One region of the Paenarthrobacter aromaticivorans genome, then DNA from elsewhere that is predicted to be linked to it. Evidence: riboswitches for the same ligand, from Rfam matches in the RefSeq annotation. Region 1 holds a riboswitch; each other region holds the start of a gene.

Region 1 (7,131 bases):
TGTTCACTACGCGACGACCGCGGCGAGTACCAAACTCAACCGCACCGGCCTCGAGTGCGAACAGGGTGTCGTCGCCACCGCGGCCGACGCCTGCACCCGGGTGGAAGTGGGTTCCACGCTGGCGAACGATGATCTCGCCTGCGGAAACTACCTGGCCACCGAAACGCTTGACGCCGAGGCGCTGTGCGTTGGAGTCACGACCGTTGCGAGTGGAGCTCGCGCCTTTTTTGTGTGCCATGTGAAATGCCTGCCTCTAAATTTCTGGGGAAACTGAAAATCTGAACAGAGTAACGAAAGTTACTTGATGCTCGTGATCTTGATCTTGGTCAGTTCCTGACGGTGACCCTGGCGCTTCTTGTAGCCGGTCTTGTTCTTGAACTTCTGGATGACGATCTTGGGACCGCGAAGGTCCTCAAGGATCTCAGCCGTGACCGTGACCTTGGCCAGGTCCGCGGCAGCGGACGTGACCTTGTCGCCGTCAACCAGGAGCAAGGCGGGCAGCTCAAGCGTGCTGCCGGCTCCACCGGGGACGCGGTTCAGCGTTACGTAGTCTCCAACGGAAACTTTTTCTTGGCGGCCGCCTGCGCGGACAATCGCGTACACCACTTGGGTACTCACTTCTCTCGACGTTTCTTACTAAATTTGCGTGCGGAACCTTGAACCGGAATCAGGCTTGGTTCGCGCTGTGCCTCAACGCCGTGGACTTCAGATCGAAGCCCGCGAGTCATCCCATGAACAATTCCAAGGGGCATAACCCAAGTGTTGGCGTAAGCACCGAAGATCAAGATTACGCTAGTTTGACCTTCAGCTGCAAATGAGGCCGGGTCCGGAGGCTATCGAGTGACTTGCGCCACCAGTTGTAACGGACTCTCCCGGCACCGTGCCCATACAGCCTACAGGATTTGCACGGCGATACTGCGGTTTGGCCCGCGACGCGCTGGAGCTTTGTGGATTTGTTCCACTCGGCAACCTCGGAAACCCTGCTTAGGCGAAGAGCCTGGGGGCATCGAAGAAGGCCGTTTCGTAGCGGCAGGACTGGGCGAAGGCCTCAACCATGGCCTTGCGTTCCTGCGCAGAGGCGCCAGCTGCCGCAGCATCGGTAAAGTCGATCGCCTTCCGGGTTGCGGCAGCAAACTCCTCGTCCGCGTATGTCTTCAGCCATGCGGCATAAGGGTGGTCGCTGGGAGCGCCGGCTTGGACATACGCCGCGTGAAGTTGCTGCCCTACCTCCGCGTACAGCCAGTAGCAGGGCAGGATTGCCGCCAGCAAAACGGCGTAACTGCCCGAAGCCGATGTCGCCAGCAGGTGGTCCACGTACGACCTTGTCATGGGTCCGGTTTCTGTTGAAGCCGGACGCGTGCTCAGCCAGTCCCGGTGGAGTTCGGACTCGACCTCAAGGCAGAGTTGCGATGATTTTGCCCAGAAGAGCTGTTCTTCTTCCGTGGGGGCAAGCGCACCCGCACGCGCCAAAACCCGGGAATAGCCGTTCAGGTAGATGGCGTCCTGGGCGAGGTAGTAATTGAACTGGGGCTCCGGCAGACGCCCCGACTGCAGGCCCTGAATGAAAGCGAGGCCGTATATTGCCTCCAATTCAGGTACAGCTTCGGCCCACAGCCGCGCGGCAAAGTCGCCGGATTTCCCGGCAGGATTCAGCGCTGGCTCCAGGTGATGGAAGTGGTGGACCGGCCCGCTACCCTTGCCTACCTTGAGGCCGTCGGCCGTCGCGAGGGCCTGCAGCAGCCACGGCTTGACCTCGCGGAGCGATGCCTCCCAATCGTCCGTGCGGGCTTGGACCGTGGCCAATGCCGAGGAAAGCGAGCACCCTGTTCCGTGGCTGTTCCTGGTATCCACTCGGGTCCCCGGCACCTCGATGACGTCCTGGCGCAGCAAACCGCTCGTGTTGACCAGCGCATCCGGACAGTCGTTTCCTGCCAAGTGGCCACCCTTCAACAAAACGGTCGTTCCGCACTCAGCAGCCAGTCGCTTGCCTTGGTCAAGCGCCGTCGCCCAGTCCGGGGCTTCTGGCTCACCTAACAACATCGCCAGTTCGGGAAGGTTTGGGGTGATGAGATCCGCCAACGGCAAGAGGCTGCGCAGAGATGCTTCGGCGGTCTCATGCAGAAGACGGTCGCCGCTGGTGGCTACCATCACCGGGTCAAGGACCACGACGGCGGGACGCACCTCTTCGAGCCAACTGCGGACTTCGTCGATGACGGCCGCGTCACCCAACATCCCGATCTTGACCGCATCAATGTCAATATCGCTACTGATCGCGTCCAGTTGCTGACGGAGGAACTCCACGGGCGGAACATGAACAGCGCTGACGCCCAGGGTGTTTTGGGCCGTCAAAGCCGTAATGGCAGCCATGCCATAGCCACCGTGCGCTGCGATGCTCTTCAGGTCTGCCTGGATTCCGGCGCCGCCAGAAGGATCCGAGCCTGCAATGCTGAGCACACGCGGATGTGGCCGGGCCGGAACTGCTCCGATACCAACGGGGTAGACGGCGGAATTCGACGATGAAGCCATGGTGGACATCCCTTCGCCGGTGCTAACCGGACAGGTTCAACGGGTCTGGATCTCAGCCAGGCCCAGTGCCCGGCACCCCGTGTCAGTTTCCTAGCGTAGCCCGTAAGCCCGTCGGCCCGGGAACCGGACGGCCTCCGGGAATGGATGTGACTGGCAGCAACGAAAGAGTCCCGCAGCATCCGCCGAAACGGATGCTGCGGGACTCTTATTGCTCTACGACCATGTCACTGCTTAGTGGCGTGTGCCGTGCTTACAACTCGGAAGCAGGAACTCCCACCCCAAGGATGATGGGCTCGTCAGCTACCTTCTTTTTGGCAGGCTCTTCTGCTGCCGGCGCCTTGGCCTCATGGGCCGATCCACCTGCGGCGGCAGCAGTTACGTCGTGATGTTCCACACTGGTTTCGTTGGCGGCACCCTGCGCCCTGCTGGCACTGCGGTTCCTTCGGCCGCGACGGCCACGGGAACGCGATGAATGATCGTGCTCATCCTCAGTGACAGCAGGAGAACTGGCCGGGGAAACCGCGGAAGCAGTCGCAGGTTCGGAAACCGAAGACGCCTCTTCCTCTGCAGCCGGTGCGGCACCGAGGTGCGAAAATGCCTCTGCCAACAGGTCCAGGCTCATGGCCGGCTTGCCGGCAGGTGATTCCTCGTGGTGCTCCACAAACGGAAGAGCCACTTCTTCGCCACCGAAACGCAGAACTGGGGTGGAGCGTGCTTCCCGAACCGCAGCGTCATGACTGGCGGCATCACGTGCAGCCGGTACCCCGGCATCGCCGGTTGCAGCTTCAGGGGCGGATTCATCCGTGTGACCCTGCTGGCCTCCTGCGCGGGCTTGCTCCTCCGCACGGTGAACCTCATCATCGTGCAAGTGGGCGGCATGCGCTGCGGCGGCGATGGTGGCAAGAGCTGCCCTGGTGGCCTCAGCCTTGGCCTGGCGGACCGGGTCCACGGACTCAGTGGCCGCCGGAGCCGCGGGGGCGGCAGGCGTGCTGTGGAGCGTAGGGGGCACTTCGGCCATTGCGGCTCCCCCACCTTTCCCACGGCGACGCTTGCGATCCGTGCGCGCAGCAGGCTGTTGGGGTTCGGCGTGCGGACGGTGGTGCTCGGCAGCAACGACGTTGGCGCGTCGGTGTTCCACGGGCTCGTCATGGGTGACGACACCGCGCCCGGCGCAGTGCTCGCACTGCTCACCAAACACCTCAAGCAGGCCTGTGCCCATGCGCTTGCGCGTCATCTGCACCAGGCCCAGCGACGTCACTTCGGCCACTTGGTGCTTGGTGCGGTCACGGCCCAGGCATTCCACCAATCGGCGGAGCACCAGGTCACGGTTCGATTCGAGGACCATATCGATGAAGTCGATGACGATGATGCCACCGATATCACGCAGGCGCAGCTGGCGAACTACTTCCTCGGCCGCTTCAAGGTTGTTCTTGGTGACGGTTTCTTCCAGGTTTCCACCGCTGCCGGTGAACTTACCTGTGTTGACGTCCACCACGGTCATGGCTTCGGTGCGGTCGATGACAAGGGAACCACCAGACGGAAGGAAAACCTTGCGCTCCAGTGCCTTGTGGATCTGCTCGTCGATCCGCCAGGCAGCAAAGATGTCCTGATCCTTGGTCCACTTCTCAAGGCGGCCCACCAAGTCGGGAGCAACGTAGGTGACGTAAGCCTCAATGGTGTCCCACGCGTCGTCGCCGGAAACGATCAGCTTGGAGAAGTCTTCATTGAAGACATCCCGGACCACCTTGATGGTCAGGTCAGGCTCGCCGTAGAGCAATTCCGGGGCCAGCACCTTGGTGGAGGACGCCTGCCCTTCAATGCCTTCCCACTGCGCGCGCAAACGGTTGATGTCGTGCGTCAGTTCTTCCTCGGAAGCACCCTCTGCGGCCGTGCGCACAATGACGCCGGCGTTCTCCGGCAAGCGGTCCTTGAGGATGCGCTTGAGGCGGTTGCGTTCGACGTCGGGCAGTTTGCGCGAGATACCGGTCATGGAACCGCCCGGCACGTACACAAGGTAGCGGCCCGGAAGGGAAATCTGGCTGGTGAGGCGGGCGCCCTTATGGCCAACGGGGTCCTTGGTAACCTGCACCAGGACGGAATCGCCGGACTTCAGCGCATTCTCGATCCGGCGCGGTTGGCCCTCAAGGTTTACTGCATCCCAGTTCACTTCACCGGCATACAACACCGCATTGCGGCCCCGTCCGATGTCAACAAAAGCAGCCTCCATAGAGGGCAGGACGTTCTGGACCTTGCCCAGGTACACGTTGCCAATGAGGGAGTCCTGCTGGGTCTTGGACACAAAGTGCTCAGCCAATACGCCGTCTTCAAGAACCGCGATCTGGATTCTGTCGTCGCGCTGGCGGACGATCATCTGGCGATCCACGGACTCGCGGCGGGCAAGGAACTCAGCCTCTGTAATTACCTGGCGGCGGCGTCCGGTCTCGCGGGACTCGCGGCGGCGCTGCTTCTTAGCCTCAAGCCTGGTGGAACCCTTAACGCTGGTAACCCGGTTTGACGGGGCCGTCTCAGTGATCGGGCGGGGCGCGCGGACACGGGTCACCGTGTTGGGTGGGTCGTCGTCGGACCCGCCAGTCAGTTCAAGATCCTGGTCACCCCTGCGGCGACGCCGGCGACGACGCGACGTGACGCCCTCTTCGAGCGCTTCCGCTGCCGGAGCATCTTCTTCATCCTCAGTCTCAGCGCCGTCTTCGGAATCGGTCTCATCGCGTTCCGTTCCGCGGCGGCCCCGCCGGCCGCGGCTCCGGCGACGACGACGGCTGCTGGAATCCTCCAGCTCGTCAGTTGACCGGGTTTCCGCAGTTTCGTCTTCAGCCTCTTCGGCCTTTTCCTCGACGGCCGGACGCGTCACAGTGCTGAGGTCAGGGGCCTGGAAGATCATGGACGTAATGGAGACCGGCTCCAGGAACAAAGACGTTGAACCGGGGGCGGACTCCTCGGATGCTTCAGACTCTTCCTCGGCGGGAACAGTGCCTTCTGCGGAGGTGCCTTCCGCAGAAACGTCTTCTGCGGGGACGCCTTCTGGAGAAACGTCAGCCCCTGCAGGAACATCTGCTTCTGCAGGAACGGGGCCCGGGGTGGCCGGCGCAGGCTGGGACAAGGCGTCCGTGGTTTCAGCAGCGGGTGAAGGCTCCTCGGCGGGCGTTGCGTCTATGGCGTCAACGTCCTTGGGCTTGGTAGTCCGACGACGGCGGACCGGCTTTTCAGGGGCAGGTTCGGCATCGGTTTCCGGCTGGGACGCTACCGCGTCCGGCTCGTCAAAACCGGGGAGGGGCTCAGCAGGCACCGTTGTCTTGCGCGCGCGGCTACGACGCGCCGGCGCCTTGACTGGTTCTTCGATGCCAGCCACGGATTCGGCAGGGGCCACTTCTTCGGTGGCAGCTACTGCAGTCTGCTTGGGCGCAGCCTTGCGCCGGGTCCGGGTGGTCTTTTTAGGCGCTTCCGCAGTTTCCGCGGTAGCTGCATCTTCATTAACGGCTACAACCTGGTCATTATCCATATGTGGCAACACTCCTGCCCCAGCGACGCCGCCACATCCGGCGCCCAGTGGGGCAATTATTTGTCAAAACCCTCAGGCGTTGACAGAAGTCGGTAGTATTCCTTCCGGTTCGCACCATCATTGGGGTGCGGCAGCCCTGGAAGGCCAGTGGCTTTGCTCTGAAACCCGTTGTTCTGCTGCCACAACCAGGTGCCGTCCATTGTCATGGCGGGCATGCCGGGGATCACGTGATCCAGGCAGGCCCTGCTCATGCTGGCGGTCTTGGGAACAAGTCACCGGACCGGATTCCGAATGTGGATCGGCTTCCAGCCATGTTCATTCTCTCACACCCCTGCACATTCGAAGCGTAGGAGACTGTGTCGCACGGTGGGGACAGTGCCTTCAGAAGCTGGGGACCGTGTCCAGCCTCCGGCGTTACAATCCTCACAAGAGCCGTTCCCGGACTGGCCGGGTCATTGTCGAAAGGGATTGCGTCCGCGATGCCAAGCACCGCCAGGGAAAACCTGGCCAATCAAGCCTCCACCCCCGCGGGTGGCAAGACCACGGAGCCGGGATTGCAGCGCGCGGCCCGGCCTGACCATCTGCCTAAAGCAGTGCAAGACAAGCCATTTGCGTGGCTCCTGCTGATCACCGGCGTCATCGGCTGGCTGGCTTCGGGGGCATTGGTCCTTGAGAAGTTGGAAGTACTCAAGGACCCCAACCACATCACGCTCTGCGATGTGAATCCATGGGTTTCCTGTGGAGCGGTGATGCAGACACCGCAAAGTTCCGTTTTCGGGTTCCCCAACATGTTCATCGGGATCGTCGCGTTTGCGGTGATCATCACCACTGCCATGGGACTCCTGGCCGGCGCCAAATATTCACGCGGCTACTGGCTGGGCCTGCAGGCGGGCGTAACCCTCGGTTTTGCCTTTGTTGTGTGGCTGTGGTCCCAGGCCCTGTACGTCATCAACATTCTCTGCCCGTTCTGCATGGTGGTGTGGGCGGTCATGATCCCCATGTTCGTCTGGGTGACCATCCGCAACATCTCCCATGGAGTCATCAAAGCACCGCCTGCACTGGCCAAGGTCCTGGGCGACTCCGGATGG
Region 2 (7,131 bases), on a different contig from region 1:
CATGGCCGATGACGCGAGGGCGTGCTCCCGGCGCGGGATACGGCCTGCCTGCTTGGCCAGCCTACCGGCGATCACCGCGTGTTTGAAGGCTTCGCCCATCTGCACCGGATTCTGCGCACGGGTCACAGCTGTTGCCAGCAGGACAGCATCGCAGCCCAGCTCCATGGCAAGCGCGGCATCAGAGGCGGTCCCGATGCCGGCGTCAAGCACTACCGGCACGGAGGCCCGGGACACGATCAGTTCGATGTTGTGCGGGTTCAGGATGCCCAGCCCCGTCCCAATAGGCGAGCCGAGGGGCATGACTGCCGTGGCACCCAGGTTTTCCAGCCGGAGCGCAAGGACAGGATCGTCATTGGTGTAGGCGAAGACCTTGAAGCCACGGTTCACCAGCTGTTCCGTTGCCTCCACGAGTTCCACCGCGTCCGGAAGGAGCGTGTGTTCATCGGCGATGACTTCCAGCTTCACCCAGTCCGTCTCCAGCGCCTCCCGGGCGAGCTCTGCCGTCATCACTGCGTCCTTGGCAGTAAAACAGCCAGCGGTGTTGGGCAGGACCCGGATGTTGTGATCCAGCAGGAGTTGAAACAGTGAACCTGTCTCGGCCGGTGAGTATCGCCGCATTGCCACAGTGGTCAGTTCCGTTCCTGACGCCAGGAGGGCTGCTCCCAGCCCATCCAGACTCGGCGCACCACCGGTACCCATGATCAGGCGGGAGCCGAATTCGACGCCGTCGATCACTAAAGCATCAGTGCGGATCTCAGTATTTGCTGCGGTCATTTTCAGCCTCCCTGGACTGCGGTTACGAGTTCGAGTTCGTCTCCATCGGCGAGCGCAGTCGCTGCCCATTGGCTGCGCGGCACTACCTCGGAATTACGTGCGACGGCGACACCCAGCTTGCCGCCGTCGGCTGCCTGTCCCCGGTGGTCCAGGACGCGGCCTGTGATGGCGCTGACCAGCGTGCTGACTGATGCGTCGTCCGCCACGGCGTGATCGGAGCCGTTGAGTTTGATGTTCATGGTGTGTCCTTGATTGCTGGTTGGAGGCGGTGATCCCGCGTTGCCGTGAATCGATCGGGCCGGAAAATGGACCATCGGGGGTCGGCTGAGCCGCTGATCAGCCCGCCTACGATTTTGGCGGCCACAGGCGTCAACAGGACGCCGTGGCGGAAGAACCCGGTTGCGATCACGAGACCGTCGATAGTGCCTTCGGGCCCAGTAACGCGTCCCAGTAATGGTGCGTTGTCAGGAGTCCCGGGCCGTGCGCGAGCTGTCGCCTCCAACAGTTCCAGTTCCGCTACCGACGGAACCAACACCTGTGCATCCCGCAGCAGTTGGTAGACGCCACCGGCGGACACTGCATTGGTGGATACCGATAGTCCGTCCTCGCGCTGGGTGGCTCCAATCACCACCGTGCCATCATCCCGGGGCACGATGTAGACCGGCACCCCGCGGACCATGCCCCGGACGGTGGATGTGATCAGGGGCTGGAGGTGTTGGGGAACGCGCAGCCTGAGAATGTCGCCATAAACGGGCCGCAGGGGCAGATTGAGGCCCTCGGGGAGATTGCCGATCCTTGCTGCGTCGAGTCCGCAGGCCACTACAGTCTCCGAAGCCAAAATGACGACGCCGGAGTCCGTTTTGGTGCCGGGATACAGTTCGACCCCCGAGACCCGGTCCCCATCCCAGAGCAACCGGGATGCTTGGAACGGCAGGGCGAAACCGTCTTCAGCCCCGGAAACCCACGTTGCATCACTTGGTCCGTGGGCTGACAATCCTTCCAGGAGGCATCGTGCAAGGCGCCGAGGATCCACCTGGTGATCGGCTGGTATGTCGAAGGCACAGGAGATCTGTGGGCTCAGCAGAGGCTCACGCTCACGCGCTTCCCGCAATGACAAGGGCTCCACGTGCAGCCCCGCGGCCTGCTGCACGATGCGGAGGTCTGCCAGCGCGCGACGGTCCGCGGCGTCGGCACCAACGGCAATGGTCGACGTCGTGCGGTATCCGGTGGCTGATTCGCTGCCCTGGACGCTCCGGATGAAAGCGGGCCACAGTTGCGAGGATTCCAGCATGAGTTCCAGGAGGTCTTCCTCCTGGTAGTGGAGCTCACTCACCGGAGCCAGCATCCCGGCGGCAGCGAACGTCGCACCCGATGCAGGGGTGGGATCAATGAGGACCACGGAGCGGCCCTGGCGGCGGGCTTCGTGCGCGATGCCAAGGCCAATGATGCCGCCACCAATCACGGCCACATCTGCATGCAAGGGGTTTTGGCGGGATTCTGCCATATGTTTCCTTCCCTACGCCGGTATTAGCCGGATCAGGTCAAGCGGTCGGCGCTGAAGCCCTCTCAGCCGGACGGTCATATGACGCTGTCACGGCTCCCGCAGTACGTGCCCAGTTTAGAGGAACTACTCTGGTTTCCATGACCCAGCATGATGTCCACACCACTGCCCGTCTCTACTTGTGCACCGATGCCCGCAAACGGCAGGGCGATTTTGAAGACTTCGTCGACGCCGCGTTCGAGGGCGGCGTAGACATCATCCAGCTTCGCGACAAGACGCTCGAGGCCGCCGAAGAGCTTGAGGTCCTGGAGGTTCTGCACGACGTTGCCCAACGGCACGGGCGGCTGTGGGCCGTCAACGACCGCGCCGATGTTGCCAGTATTTCCGGGGCTCCGGTGTTCCATATCGGGCAAAAGGACATCCCCCTGCGCGCCGCACGTCACCTCCTCCACGACCGCACCGTGATCGGCCTCTCCACCCATACGCCGGAGCAGGTTGACGCCGCCATAACGGCCTCCCCTGGCAGGAGTGGACTGGATTATTTCTGTGTTGGTCCGGTGTGGGCAACGCCCACAAAGCCTGGTCGTGACGCAGTTGGGCTGGACCTGGTCACATATGCCGCGGAAGCCGTAAAACGCGCAGACGAGGAAACTGTTGGTGGCGTGCTGCTTCCCTGGTTCGCGATCGGTGGCATCGACCTCAGCAACGTTGAACAGGTGGTTGCCGCAGGAGCGAGCCGGATCGTCGTCGTGCGGGCCATCACTGAAGCGGAGGACCCGACGGCGGCAGGCAAGGCGCTGCTGGGAGCCCTCGACGCCGGCTAGACAGTCGGCTCGGACTTGGGCGGCGGCTAGGGCGGGTCGAAGCCTAAGCCGTCAGTCCAAGCCCCGACATCCGGCGCCCGTGCCGCTCGGCAAGCTCAGCGGTGAGTGCCCTGACTGCTGCTCGGGCATCCCCTCCGGCCTTGAGGAGCGGTCCCAGGTCGGGATGTTCCATGCCGACTCGTTGGGCTTGGGTAAGTGCCTCACCGACAAGGCGGCGACCCCACAAAGCCAGTCGCGATGACAGGCGCGGGTCATCCGCCAGTGCGCGCCGCAGGAGGATACGGAGCACTTCCGTGGCTTGGTCGGCGGAGGCAACCTTCTGGACAAAGAGTTGCGTCCCGGCATCAAGGAATGAGGCGACCATGCGGTAGAAGTCCGAAGACACGGTGTCGATCACATACGCCTTCATGACGGATTCAAACCAGTCCGCTGGCCTCGTTCGCTCATGGAAGTGGTCAAACGAACGCTGGAACGGAAGCATGGCCTCTTCGGCGTCGAGTCCCATCTCCGAGAGCCGGCTGCTGATCATGGCGAAGTTTCCGTAGGCACCCACAGCGATCTTCGCCAGCACTGCCCTGTCATGGAGCGTGGGAGCGTACCGGGAGTCGAAAGACAGCCGGCCAAACGCCGAGAGCTCGCCGTATGCCATGGCTCCCAACAGCTCCGAGGAGAGGCGCTGGACACGAGCATTATCGTCCAAGGAAGTGCTCATGGTCCAAGACTATCCAGCGATTTCGGGCTAACCTGATTTTCGTGTCACATCATCGGATTTCGCCCAACGTCGACGACTCGTCGGACCAGCTCGCGGAGGCATTTGCAGCCCTCCGGACCGAACTGGAGCTCCCGGGCGAGTATCCGGCCGAAGCCGTGGCGGAAGCCCGGAAAGCAGTAGAAAACCACACGCTGCCGGACCGTGACCTCAGGGACATTCCGTTTGTGACCATCGATCCAGCCACGTCCACCGACCTGGACCAAGCGGTATTCATTGAACGTGCCGGTGACGGTTACAAAGTCCTCTACGCAATCGCGGACGTGCCATCCTTTGTGGCTCCCGGCGGGGCGCTCGATGCCGAAACCCGGCAACGGGGACAAACGTTTTACGCTCCTGACGGGAGGATCCCGCTGCACCCGGAGGTTATCAGCGAAAACGCAGGAAGCCTGCTGGCTGGCCAAGACTGCAGCGCTTTCGTGTGGGCCTTCGAACTGGACCACAACGCGGAGGTATCCACCACGTCCGTGGCCCGTGGCACCGTCCGTAGTCGCGCCAAGCTCAGTTACAAAGGTGCCCAGGAACTGATCGATGCCGGCACAGCCCCAGCGGTCCTTGAACTCCTTAAGGAGGTTGGCCTGAAGCGCGTTGAACTGGAACGACTCCGCGGTGGCGCCAACCTGAACATGCCGGAGCAGGAAATCGTCCAGGCGACCGGTGGCGGGGGCTACAGGATTGTGGCCGCGCCGTCCCTGCCTGTGGAGGACTGGAACGCGCAGATATCCCTCATGACCGGGATGGCAGCGGCCCAACTAATGCTCGACGGAAAAGTGGGCATCCTGCGCACCATGCCGGCACCGGATGAACGGTCACTGCTCCATTTCAAACGCCAGACCAAGGCTCTCGGAAAACCCTGGGACGGCGAGGTCACCTACGGTGAGTACCTTCGGACACTTGACGCTTCGGATCCCAAACAGCTTGCCATCCTGCACTCGGCAGGCACACTCTTCCGCGGCGCTGGATACACGCCTTTCGACGGCGAACTTCCACCCAACATTCTGCAGTCAGCCATCGGCGCGCCCTATGCCCACACGACTGCCCCTTTGCGTCGCCTCATCGACCGCTTTGTCCTGGTGATCTGCGAGGCCCTCAGCAATGGCCACCAGATCCCGTCGTGGGCGCGGGAAGCACTTCCATCCCTGCCTGAGATCATGGCGTCATCCGACCAACTGGCCGGGCGGCTTGAGCGTCTGGCCATGGACACCGTGGAAGCTGCACTCGTGGCGAACCACATCGGCGAGGAGTTCGACGCCGTCGTCATCTCCGGTTCCAAGCCCTCCAACGGCTCGGCGAATGGCAATGGGCGAGGAAACGGAAACGGCAATGGGCCCTTCGGCATCATCCAGATAGCCGAACCGGCGGTGACAGCCCGATGTGACGGTGAACTGGAATCAGGCACGAAGGTCCGGGTGCAACTCCTGAAGGCCGATATCGCCAGCCGCGAGATCCGCTTTACCCTGCTTCCCTGAAGCTCCGCAGCACCCGAACTGCCGCCGATCCGGGGTTTACGGCTCCCAGAGGATAGACTGACCCTGTAGTAATGGATGCCCGGTCGTTGATTCAGTTAATTTTTGAACTCAACAAGCCCGCCCCTACGCGATCTTGAGATGTGCCCGCTGGTCACCAGTGCCAGTACTTAGATAGCCCGCGATCGGCTTCCACTGGATTAGCTTGCGCGCCCGTTCGTGCTCCGGTACGGCTCCGCCACCCGTTGAGCATGCAGCGCCAATGCCCAAATGAATAAGGAAACTCCCTGTGAGTGAATTGCACACCCATGAAGTCCTGACGGACGCCACCGGCACCGAATCCATCGAGCCCGAGGAAACGATCATCTCTGATGAGACGCCCCACGAGATCGAAGAGAAATCGTTCGCTGACTACAACGTCCGCGCCGACATCGTCGAATCCCTCGCCGATGCCGGTATCACCCACCCCTTCCCCATCCAGGCCATGACGCTGCCCGTCGCCCTCAGCGGCCACGACATCATCGGCCAGGCCAAGACCGGTACAGGCAAGACCCTCGGTTTCGGCATTCCGGCACTGCAGCGCGTGGAGGGCCGGGACGACCCCGGCTACGCCAAGCTGGCCGTCCCCGGTGCGCCGCAGGCCTTGGTCATCGTTCCTACCCGTGAGCTTGCGGTACAGGTGGCCAATGATCTCCAGGCGGCATCGCGTAAGCGCAACGCCCGCATCGCCACAATCTACGGTGGCCGTGCCTACGAGCCGCAGATCGACGCCCTCCAGAAGGGCGTCGAGGTAGTGGTTGGCACCCCCGGCCGTTTGATCGACCTCTACAAGCAGAAGCACCTCAGCCTGAAGAACGTCAAAATGGTGATCCTGGACGAGGCCGACGAAATGCTGGACCTCGGCTTCCTGCCGGACGTGGAAACACTCATCGCTGGTACACCGGCCGTTCGCCAGACCTTGCTGTTCTCCGCCACCATGCCCGGCCCGGTCATTGCGATGGCCCGCCGCTACATGACGCAGCCCACCCACATCCGTGCTGCCGATCCGAACGACGAAGGCCTCACCAAGCGCGACATCCGCCAGCTCATCTACCGTGCCCACAGCATGGACAAGACCGAGGTAGTGGCCCGAATCCTGCAGGCCCGCGGACGTGGCCGCACCATCATCTTCACCAAAACCAAGCGCACCGCCGCCAAGGTGGCGGAGGAACTGGTCGACCGCGGATTTGCCGCTGCTGCGATCCACGGCGACCTCGGCCAGGGCGCCCGCGAGCAGGCTCTCCGCGCGTTCCGCAACAACAAGGTGGACGTCCTGGTTGCCACGGACGTTGCCGCCCGTGGCATCGACGTCGATGACGTTACGCACGTCATCAACTACCAGTGCGTGGAAGACGAAAAGATCTACCTGCACCGCGTGGGCCGTACCGGCCGCGCCGGCAACAAGGGAACCGCCGTCACCTTCGTCGACTGGGACGACATGCCCCGCTGGGGCCTGATCAACAAAGCACTGGGGCTCAGCGTTCCGGAGCCGGTTGAAACCTATTCCTCCTCCCCCCACCTCTACAGTGACCTCGACATTCCCGAGGGCACCAAGGGCCGCCTCCCGCGCAGCAAGCGCACCCTTGCCGGCGTCGATGCCGAGGTCCTCGAGGACCTGGGTGAAACAGGCAAGAAGAACTCCCGTTCCGGCGGTTCATCCCGTGACGGTGGACGCAATGGCGGCCGTGGCCGTGGAAACGCAGCCAAGTCCACCGAAGCCAACTCGGAATCAAACGGTGAGGGCGGGCGCAACCGCAC
Region 3 (7,131 bases), on a different contig from region 1:
ACCCGGGAGCAACCTCCGAGCTGGACCACCCGGCCGGTGACCCTGTGGCGGTTGCCAGTGCCGGTGTGGAAGAAGCGCGCCAGAAGCTGCACGACGTCGTGATTGTTGACACCGCGGGCCGCCTCGGCGTTGATGCCGAGATGATGGACCAGGCGCGAAGGATCCGTCAGGCGATCATCCCGAACGAAGTCCTCTTCGTCATCGACTCCATGATCGGTCAGGACGCCGTCAACACGGCCATGGCGTTTGATGAAGGCGTCAACTTCACCGGCATCGTGCTGTCCAAGCTCGACGGCGATGCCCGCGGTGGTGCCGCGCTCTCGGTTGCATCCGTCACGGGTAAGCCGGTCATGTTTGCGTCCACTGGTGAAGGCCTGGACGACTTCGAGCTCTTCCACCCGGACCGGATGGCTTCACGCATCCTGGACATGGGTGACGTACTGACCTTGATCGAACAGGCTGAGAAGGCCTGGGACAAGGACGAAGCTGCCCGGATGGCGAAGAAGTTCGCCGACCAGGAAGACTTCACCTTGGATGACTTCCTCGCGCAGATGCAGCAGATCCGCAACATGGGTTCCATGAAGAAGATGCTCATGATGATGCCGGGTGCCCAGAACATCCGCCAGCAGCTGGAGAACTTCGACGAACGCGAAATCGATCGCGTTGAGGCGATCGTCAGGTCCATGACGCCGCACGAGCGCGTAGCTCCCAAAATCATCAACGGCTCCCGCAGGGCCCGCATTGCAAAGGGTTCAGGTGTGCACGTCTCCGAGGTCAACGGCCTCCTGGAGCGCTTCGCCCAAGCCCAGAAAATGATGAAGAAGATGGCCCAGGGCGGTATGCCCGGTATGCCGGGCATGCCTGGAATGGGTGGCCCCGGCGGAGGCCGCAAGGGCGGCAAAAACGCTCCGAAGAAGAAGGCGCGCTCCGGCAACCCCGCAAAGGCAGCCCAGGAACTCCGGGACGCCGAGGCCAAACGGGCCAATGCGGCCTCGGCAGCCCCCACGGGAGCGGCGTTCGGCCAGGGCGCTGCGGACTTCGATCCGTCCACGCTGAACCTCCCCAAGGGCTTCGAGAAGTTCCTGGGCAAGTAACCCGGAACCTCCGACTCACTGTGACAGTTGGCGCCGTTGTGAATTCCCATAACGGCGCCAACTGCTTTTTGGCGGGGATGTCAGGGCTCTGGACTAGGGTGAATCCATGCACAAACAGCGCGTAGTCTTCGTCCACGGACTGGGGAGTTTTGGCGCCTCGGCATGGCCCAAGCAGCACGGCATGGCCCTGTCATATGACGCACTGTTCCTGCGCCGGCACGGCTTTGATCCCGTGGCTGAACCCATGGAATCAGACGTCGCTGCGGATGTCGGCATCGTGGTTGCTTCGCTGGTGGATTCTGGTGGCGGCCATGTGGTGGCGCATGAGCAAGGTGCAATCTCCGCCATGCTCGCAGCAGTTGAACGCCCGGACCTGATGCATTCACTGACACTGGTTGAACCGGCTTGTTTATCCCTGACAGCCGAGCTGCCTGCCACGACATTCCATCGTTCGCTCATGGAACCGCTGTTTGACGTGCGCAACCAGCTTAAGGACGCCGACTACGAACGCGAATACTTCAGGCGTGCATTTTCGGCCGAAGCCAGCGGGCCGGACACGCCCGAAGCTCGCCGTTCCGCACGTCGCCTCCGGCTGCAGGCACCTCCTTGGGAGGCGCCCCTGCACATAGTTCCGGGTGTACCTACCCTCGTCCTTACGGGCGGGTGGGAGCCACTGTACGAAGAAATCGCGGGGTACCTGGAGGACACCGGTGCCCTCCGCCGCGTAGCAGCTGGAGGGCACCGGCCCCAGGACTCGGTGGATGGAGACCGGATTATTCGCTCTTTTGTAGCCGATGTTGTCCGGACGAGGTCAGTTAAGGTTTCCTGAAGTCTCCGCCGTCCGGGTTGGGGGAAGCTGCAGCTCAGGCAGGTACACCTTGCCGCCTGACGCCAGGAATTCTTCGCTCTTTTCCCGCATGCCGTCGTAGATCCCGGCAATGGTGGCCTGCGCCTCGGCCGAACCGAACTCGTCCCTGATGTCCTGGCTGATGCGCATCGAGCAGAATTTAGGTCCGCACATCGAGCAGAAGTGCGCGGTCTTGGCAGGTTCGGCGGGAAGTGTTTCGTCGTGGAAGGCTTCTGCGGTAACCGGGTCCAGGGACAGTGCGAACTGGTCGCGCCAACGGAACTCGAACCTGGCCTTGGACAAAGCGTCGTCGCGTTCGTTTGCGCCCGGGTGTCCCTTGGCGAGGTCCGCTGCGTGCGCTGCGATCTTGTACGTGATCACACCGGTCTTCACATCGTCCTTGTTTGGCAGTCCAAGGTGTTCTTTGGGCGTCACGTAGCAGAGCATGGCCGTGCCATAGCGCGCAATTTCCGTTGCACCGATTGCCGATGTGATGTGGTCGTAGCCAGGAGCAACGTCCGTGACCAGCGGTCCCAAGGTGTAGAAGGGGGCACCTTTACAGAGTTCCTGTTGGCGTTCCACGTTCTCGCGGACCAAGTGGAAGGGAATATGCCCGGGTCCTTCAACCATCACCTGCACATCAAATTCCCAAGCGCGCTGGGTCAGCTCGGCAAGCGTATCGAGCTCAGCGAACTGCGCGGCGTCGTTGGCATCGGCTGTGGCGCCGGGACGCAGGCCGTCGCCCAACGAGAAGGCGACGTCGTACTTGGCAAAGATTTCGCAGAGCTCATCAAAATGCGTGTAGAGGAAGTTCTCCTCGTGGTGCGCCAGGCACCACCCCGCCATGATCGAGCCGCCGCGGGAGACGATTCCTGTCACACGGTTTGCCGTCAAGGGCACGTACCGCAGGAGCACTCCGGAGTGGATTGTCATGTAGTCAACGCCCTGTTCGCATTGCTCGATGACGGTATCCCGGAAAATTTCCCACGTGAGCTTGTTGGCTTCGCCGTTGACCTTCTCCAGGGCCTGGTAGATGGGTACAGTGCCGATCGGAACGGGGGAGTTGCGGATGATCCACTCGCGGGTTGTGTGGATGTCGTCGCCAGTGGACAAGTCCATGACGGTGTCGGCACCCCACTGGGTTGCCCATTGCAGCTTGTCAACTTCCTCGGCGATGGAACTGGTGACGGCCGAGTTTCCGATGTTGGCGTTGATTTTGACCAAGAAGGCCTTGCCAATGATCATGGGCTCGGATTCCGGGTGGTTGATGTTGTTGGGAATGATGGCGCGCCCGGCAGCCACTTCGCTGCGTACCAGTTCGACGTCACAATTCTCACGCAGTGCGACAAACTGCATTTCCGGCGTGATGATGCCTTGCTTTGCATAGTGCATCTGGGTGACCGTCTTACCTTCGACGGCGCGGCGGGGCACCGGTTGCGCCCCCTTCCACTCCTGGGATGCTGCACCGCGGCGTACCGCTGATTTGCCGTCGTCGAGCAGGTTCCTCTCCCGCCCGGAATATGCCTCGGTATCTCCCCGGGCTTCGATCCATCCGGTGCGGAACGGTTCCAGGCCCACCACGGGGTCGCTGCCCGGTCCGGCAGTTCGGTATACCTGCAGTGGTTCGTTGGCCTCACCGTTGGGGGAGGGCTCCAACGCAATCTCCGTAACGGGGACCCGGATACCATTTGCCGGGTCTTCCAACCAGGCCAACGAATGGGACTTCAGCGACTGCGTGACGGTTTCCGCCGCTTTTTCGCTGGTGTTGGTCTGGTTTTCGGCAGAGCTGTGCTGTGTTTTGGTGGTGCTCAAAGGATTACTCACTTCCTTCGCCGGCATTACCCGGACAGGTTCAACGGTCGCAGACTGCTTCAGTCCGATCTCAGCCCCTGCAGGGGCCCCCGTGTGGTCGTAGACGAAGCTACCACAGCTCCGATCGGCGTCCCAGTCACACCCGGTCGTGAGGATTGGCCCATGCCTGGCAGATTAGGCTTTTGCCATGGCCAACATCATCGAATTCACCGGTCCTGTGCTTGTCGCAGGAGACGAGCAACGACACGGACTGTGGTCCGTTGATGGCAAACTGACGTTCGACCGTCCCGTTGCCGCGCCCGATTCCACACTGGAGGGGTGGGTCCTTCCTGGTTTTGTAGACGCCCATTGCCATATTGGACTTGGCGTCGGCGGGGCGGTTGATGAGCAAACAACTCTTGCCCAGGCACAGGCGGACCTAAAAGCCGGCACATTGTTGATCCGTGACGCCGGCTCGCCAAGCGATACACGTTGGGTTCAGCGGCGGGAGGACCTCCCACGGCTGCTTCGTGCCGGACGCCACATCGCCCGGAGCCGGCGTTACCTGCGTGGCTTGGGCCACGAAGTGGAGCCGGGCGAGCTGGTGGAGACAGTCCGTAAGGAAGCCCGGGACGGGGACGGTTGGGTGAAACTAGTGGGCGACTGGATCGATCGCGGTGCCGGTGACCTCTCCGCCTCGTTTCCCGCGAACGTCGTAAGGGATGCCATCGCCGCCGCCCACGACGAAGGGGCCAGGGTGACGGCCCACTGCTTCGCTGAAGACACCATTGATGACATGCTCGACGCCGGGATTGACTGCATTGAGCATGCAACCGGCCTTTTGCCCCGGCATATTCCCCGCCTGGTGGAGCAGTCCGTCCCGATTGTTCCTACGTTGGTAAACATCGCGACTTTTCCGGATATCGCCGCCCAGGCCGCACCTAAGTTTCCGGTCTATGCCGAGCACATGACCCGGCTTTGGGAGCGGCGCCGAGAACGGGTGCTGGAGGCCTACCAAGCCGGTGTTTCCATCTATGCGGGAACTGACGCAGGGAGCGTGATCAAGCACGGCAGGATCGCTGACGAAATGAAGGAACTGCACGACGCCGGCCTGCCGCCCACTGCCGTTCTGGGCGCCGCCACATGGGGCGCACGGAAGTGGCTCGGAGCCGAGGGCATCAGCGAAGGGGCAAGTGCCGACGTCGTGCTTTGCCGGGATGATCCCAGGAAGAACCTCGCAACTGTGGCAAGCCTGAAGCATGTAGTCCTGCGCGGAAAACTGGTCTACTAGGAATAAATTGAAGCTTCAAGTAATTTAGATTAGTAGAACGTGCCGAAGGGCGGCCATCTATGAACCGGGAGCTTCACATGACGACGATATCCAACCAGGATCTCCTTCCTGCCGAACTCACCATGGGCACCGTCATGCTCAAGGTCGGCGATATGAGGGTAATGAGTGACTACTATCAGCGTGCCTTGGGCTTGGAGATCGTGGCCGAGCAGGATGGCGGGCTGTACCTCGGGCGCTTGGGCAAGCCTGTAGTCCACCTCGCTCCCGCTGCCGGCCTGCAGATTCCAGGCCGTGGGGAAGCGGGGCTTTTCCATACGGCCATCCTGTTCCAGGACCAGCCTTCCCTGGCGGCCACCATCGCCACTGCGGCAGAGTATGAACCGCGCGCCTTTGTAGGCAGTGCTGACCATTTGGTGAGCGAAGCGTTCTACTTCACTGATCCGGAAGGCAACGGCATCGAGCTCTATTACGACAAACCGCGCGATGTGTGGCAGTGGGATGGGAAGACCGTGGTGATGGACAATGTTGCCTTGCCGCCCCAGCGTTTCCTCCAGCAACACTTGAGTGAGGCCGCCGTGACTGGCCAGCGGGAAGCCGCAGCCGGCGTCGGGCACGTGCACCTTCAGGTAGGTGACGTACAGACCGCCCAGGATTTTTATGTGGACACGCTGGGTTTTGAGAGGACGGCGGGCTGGCACGGGCAGGCGTTGTTCGTATCTGCCGGCGGGTACCACCACCACATGGCGATGAACGTGTGGAACAGCCGAGGGGCTGGACCCCGAAAGGACACTCTGGGCCTGGGCGAAGTCTTGATCGAGGTGCCGTCCGCGGATGACGTCGCCGCACTGGCTGACCGGCTGAAGGTTGCGTCCGTGGCGAACCACCATACGGGCCTGGAGCTTCAGTTCGAAGACCCTTGGCGCAACAAGCTGCGCGTGGCAGTGCGCTAAGCATCCTCGCGCTGGCTTCCGCGAGCATGGGCAGGGACTGCATTAGGCTGGGCATTGACGGTATTTGCCCCCTTGGGCCTTGCCGCCGCCCCGTCAGCACGAACGAATGAGAGCACTCTCCATGGGCTTTGCCGAAATTTTTGTAGCCACCCACGATGAAGCACTCAAGAGGGCAGCTGCCTTGGATCGGGGCGCTGACGTTACCGGCCCCGCCGTCAGGATCGATGGCATCACCGACTTTGAGGTCGAACAATTGGGTGACCTTGCGGGTAAAGCCGTCCACGCTGCCGGCGCAGACTACGAACTGGCGCTGGTGGATGTCACCAGCGACGCCCTCCTTGGTGTTCCGGAGGCGATGGTGAGGGCGCTGGCCGAGTTGCTGACGTATGAAAGCGAAGGCGACGGGAACGTTCTTGACGACGTCGCTGCGGCGTGGGCGGCTCAGGACGACATGCCTTTTGGTGCGGACGAATCGCGTCAATACGTGCAGCAGTTGGCCGCCTTGGCCACTGACGTGGAAAAGGCGGAGCGGTCAGGGCTCTACGTTTGGTCTGTCTGACCGTTGTGGCCGGGAGTGGCGAAAGTCGTAATTACTTCCGGCATCTGGCACAATGGTCAGGTACTTGATTGGCGCGGCCCCTCTCTCCGTGCCCAAATCTTGTCCTTTCGAACCCCCAAGTATGGCCCGCCCCACGGGTGCAGAACGTCGGGTTCAACCCCGTTTCAGAAACAGGAGTGACCACAAAAGTGGCCGTAAAGATTCGCCTTAAGCGCTTCGGTAAGATGCGCGCACCGTACTACCGCATCGTCGTCATGGATGCCCGCGCCAAGCGCGATGGCCGTGCCATTGAAGAAATCGGCAAGTACCACCCCACCGAAGAGCCGTCGTACATCGAGGTCGCTTCCGAGCGCGCCCAGTACTGGCTTTCCGTTGGCGCCCAGCCGACCGAGCAGGTTGCTGCGATCCTCAAGATCACCGGTGACTGGCAGAAGTTCAAGGGCCTGCCGGGCCAGGAAGGCACCCTGAAGACCAAAGCTCCGAAGGAAGCCTTCGTAGCCCCGGAGAAGGGTTCCGTCATCATTCCGGAAGCCATCACCAAGAAGGCCAAGAAGGACGAAGCCGAAGCTCCGGCCGAGGCTGAAGCAGAGACCACCGAG

Evidence for each region. Region 1 has a riboswitch for thiamine pyrophosphate ahead of KSW38_RS13760 (bifunctional hydroxymethylpyrimidine kinase/phosphomethylpyrimidine kinase). Riboswitches for the same ligand answer to the same signal wherever they lie in the genome.
Region 2: linked by a shared signal. The riboswitch ahead of KSW38_RS08285 (FAD-dependent oxidoreductase) and the one ahead of KSW38_RS13760 (bifunctional hydroxymethylpyrimidine kinase/phosphomethylpyrimidine kinase) in region 1 are both predicted to bind thiamine pyrophosphate.
Region 3: linked by a shared signal. The riboswitch ahead of thiC (phosphomethylpyrimidine synthase ThiC) and the one ahead of KSW38_RS13760 (bifunctional hydroxymethylpyrimidine kinase/phosphomethylpyrimidine kinase) in region 1 are both predicted to bind thiamine pyrophosphate.

Annotation. Positions count from the first base shown of each region.
Region 1 is NZ_JAHOPC010000008.1:59,098-66,228, reverse strand. It holds gene rpmA (50S ribosomal protein L27) at 1-238, opposite strand, end outside; gene rplU (50S ribosomal protein L21) at 298-606, opposite strand; gene KSW38_RS13760 (bifunctional hydroxymethylpyrimidine kinase/phosphomethylpyrimidine kinase) at 985-2,526, opposite strand; TPP riboswitch at 2,518-2,616, opposite strand; gene KSW38_RS13755 (Rne/Rng family ribonuclease) at 2,777-6,043, opposite strand; gene KSW38_RS13750 (vitamin K epoxide reductase family protein) at 6,523-7,131, shown strand, end outside.
Region 2 is NZ_JAHOPC010000003.1:362,169-369,299, forward strand. It holds gene KSW38_RS08275 (thiazole synthase) at 1-774, opposite strand, end outside; gene thiS (sulfur carrier protein ThiS) at 777-1,013, opposite strand; gene KSW38_RS08285 (FAD-dependent oxidoreductase) at 1,010-2,278, opposite strand; TPP riboswitch at 2,271-2,388, opposite strand; gene thiE (thiamine phosphate synthase) at 2,416-3,099, shown strand; gene KSW38_RS08295 (ferritin-like fold-containing protein) at 3,143-3,811, opposite strand; gene KSW38_RS08300 (RNB domain-containing ribonuclease) at 3,853-5,337, shown strand; gene KSW38_RS08305 (DEAD/DEAH box helicase) at 5,624-7,131, shown strand, end outside.
Region 3 is NZ_JAHOPC010000003.1:16,262-23,392, reverse strand. It holds gene ffh (signal recognition particle protein) at 1-1,094, shown strand, start outside; gene KSW38_RS06795 (alpha/beta fold hydrolase) at 1,201-1,923, shown strand; gene thiC (phosphomethylpyrimidine synthase ThiC) at 1,906-3,753, opposite strand; TPP riboswitch at 3,749-3,856, opposite strand; gene KSW38_RS06785 (amidohydrolase family protein) at 3,941-5,023, shown strand; gene KSW38_RS06780 (VOC family protein) at 5,101-5,973, shown strand; gene KSW38_RS06775 (hypothetical protein) at 6,080-6,532, shown strand; gene rpsP (30S ribosomal protein S16) at 6,721-7,131, shown strand, end outside.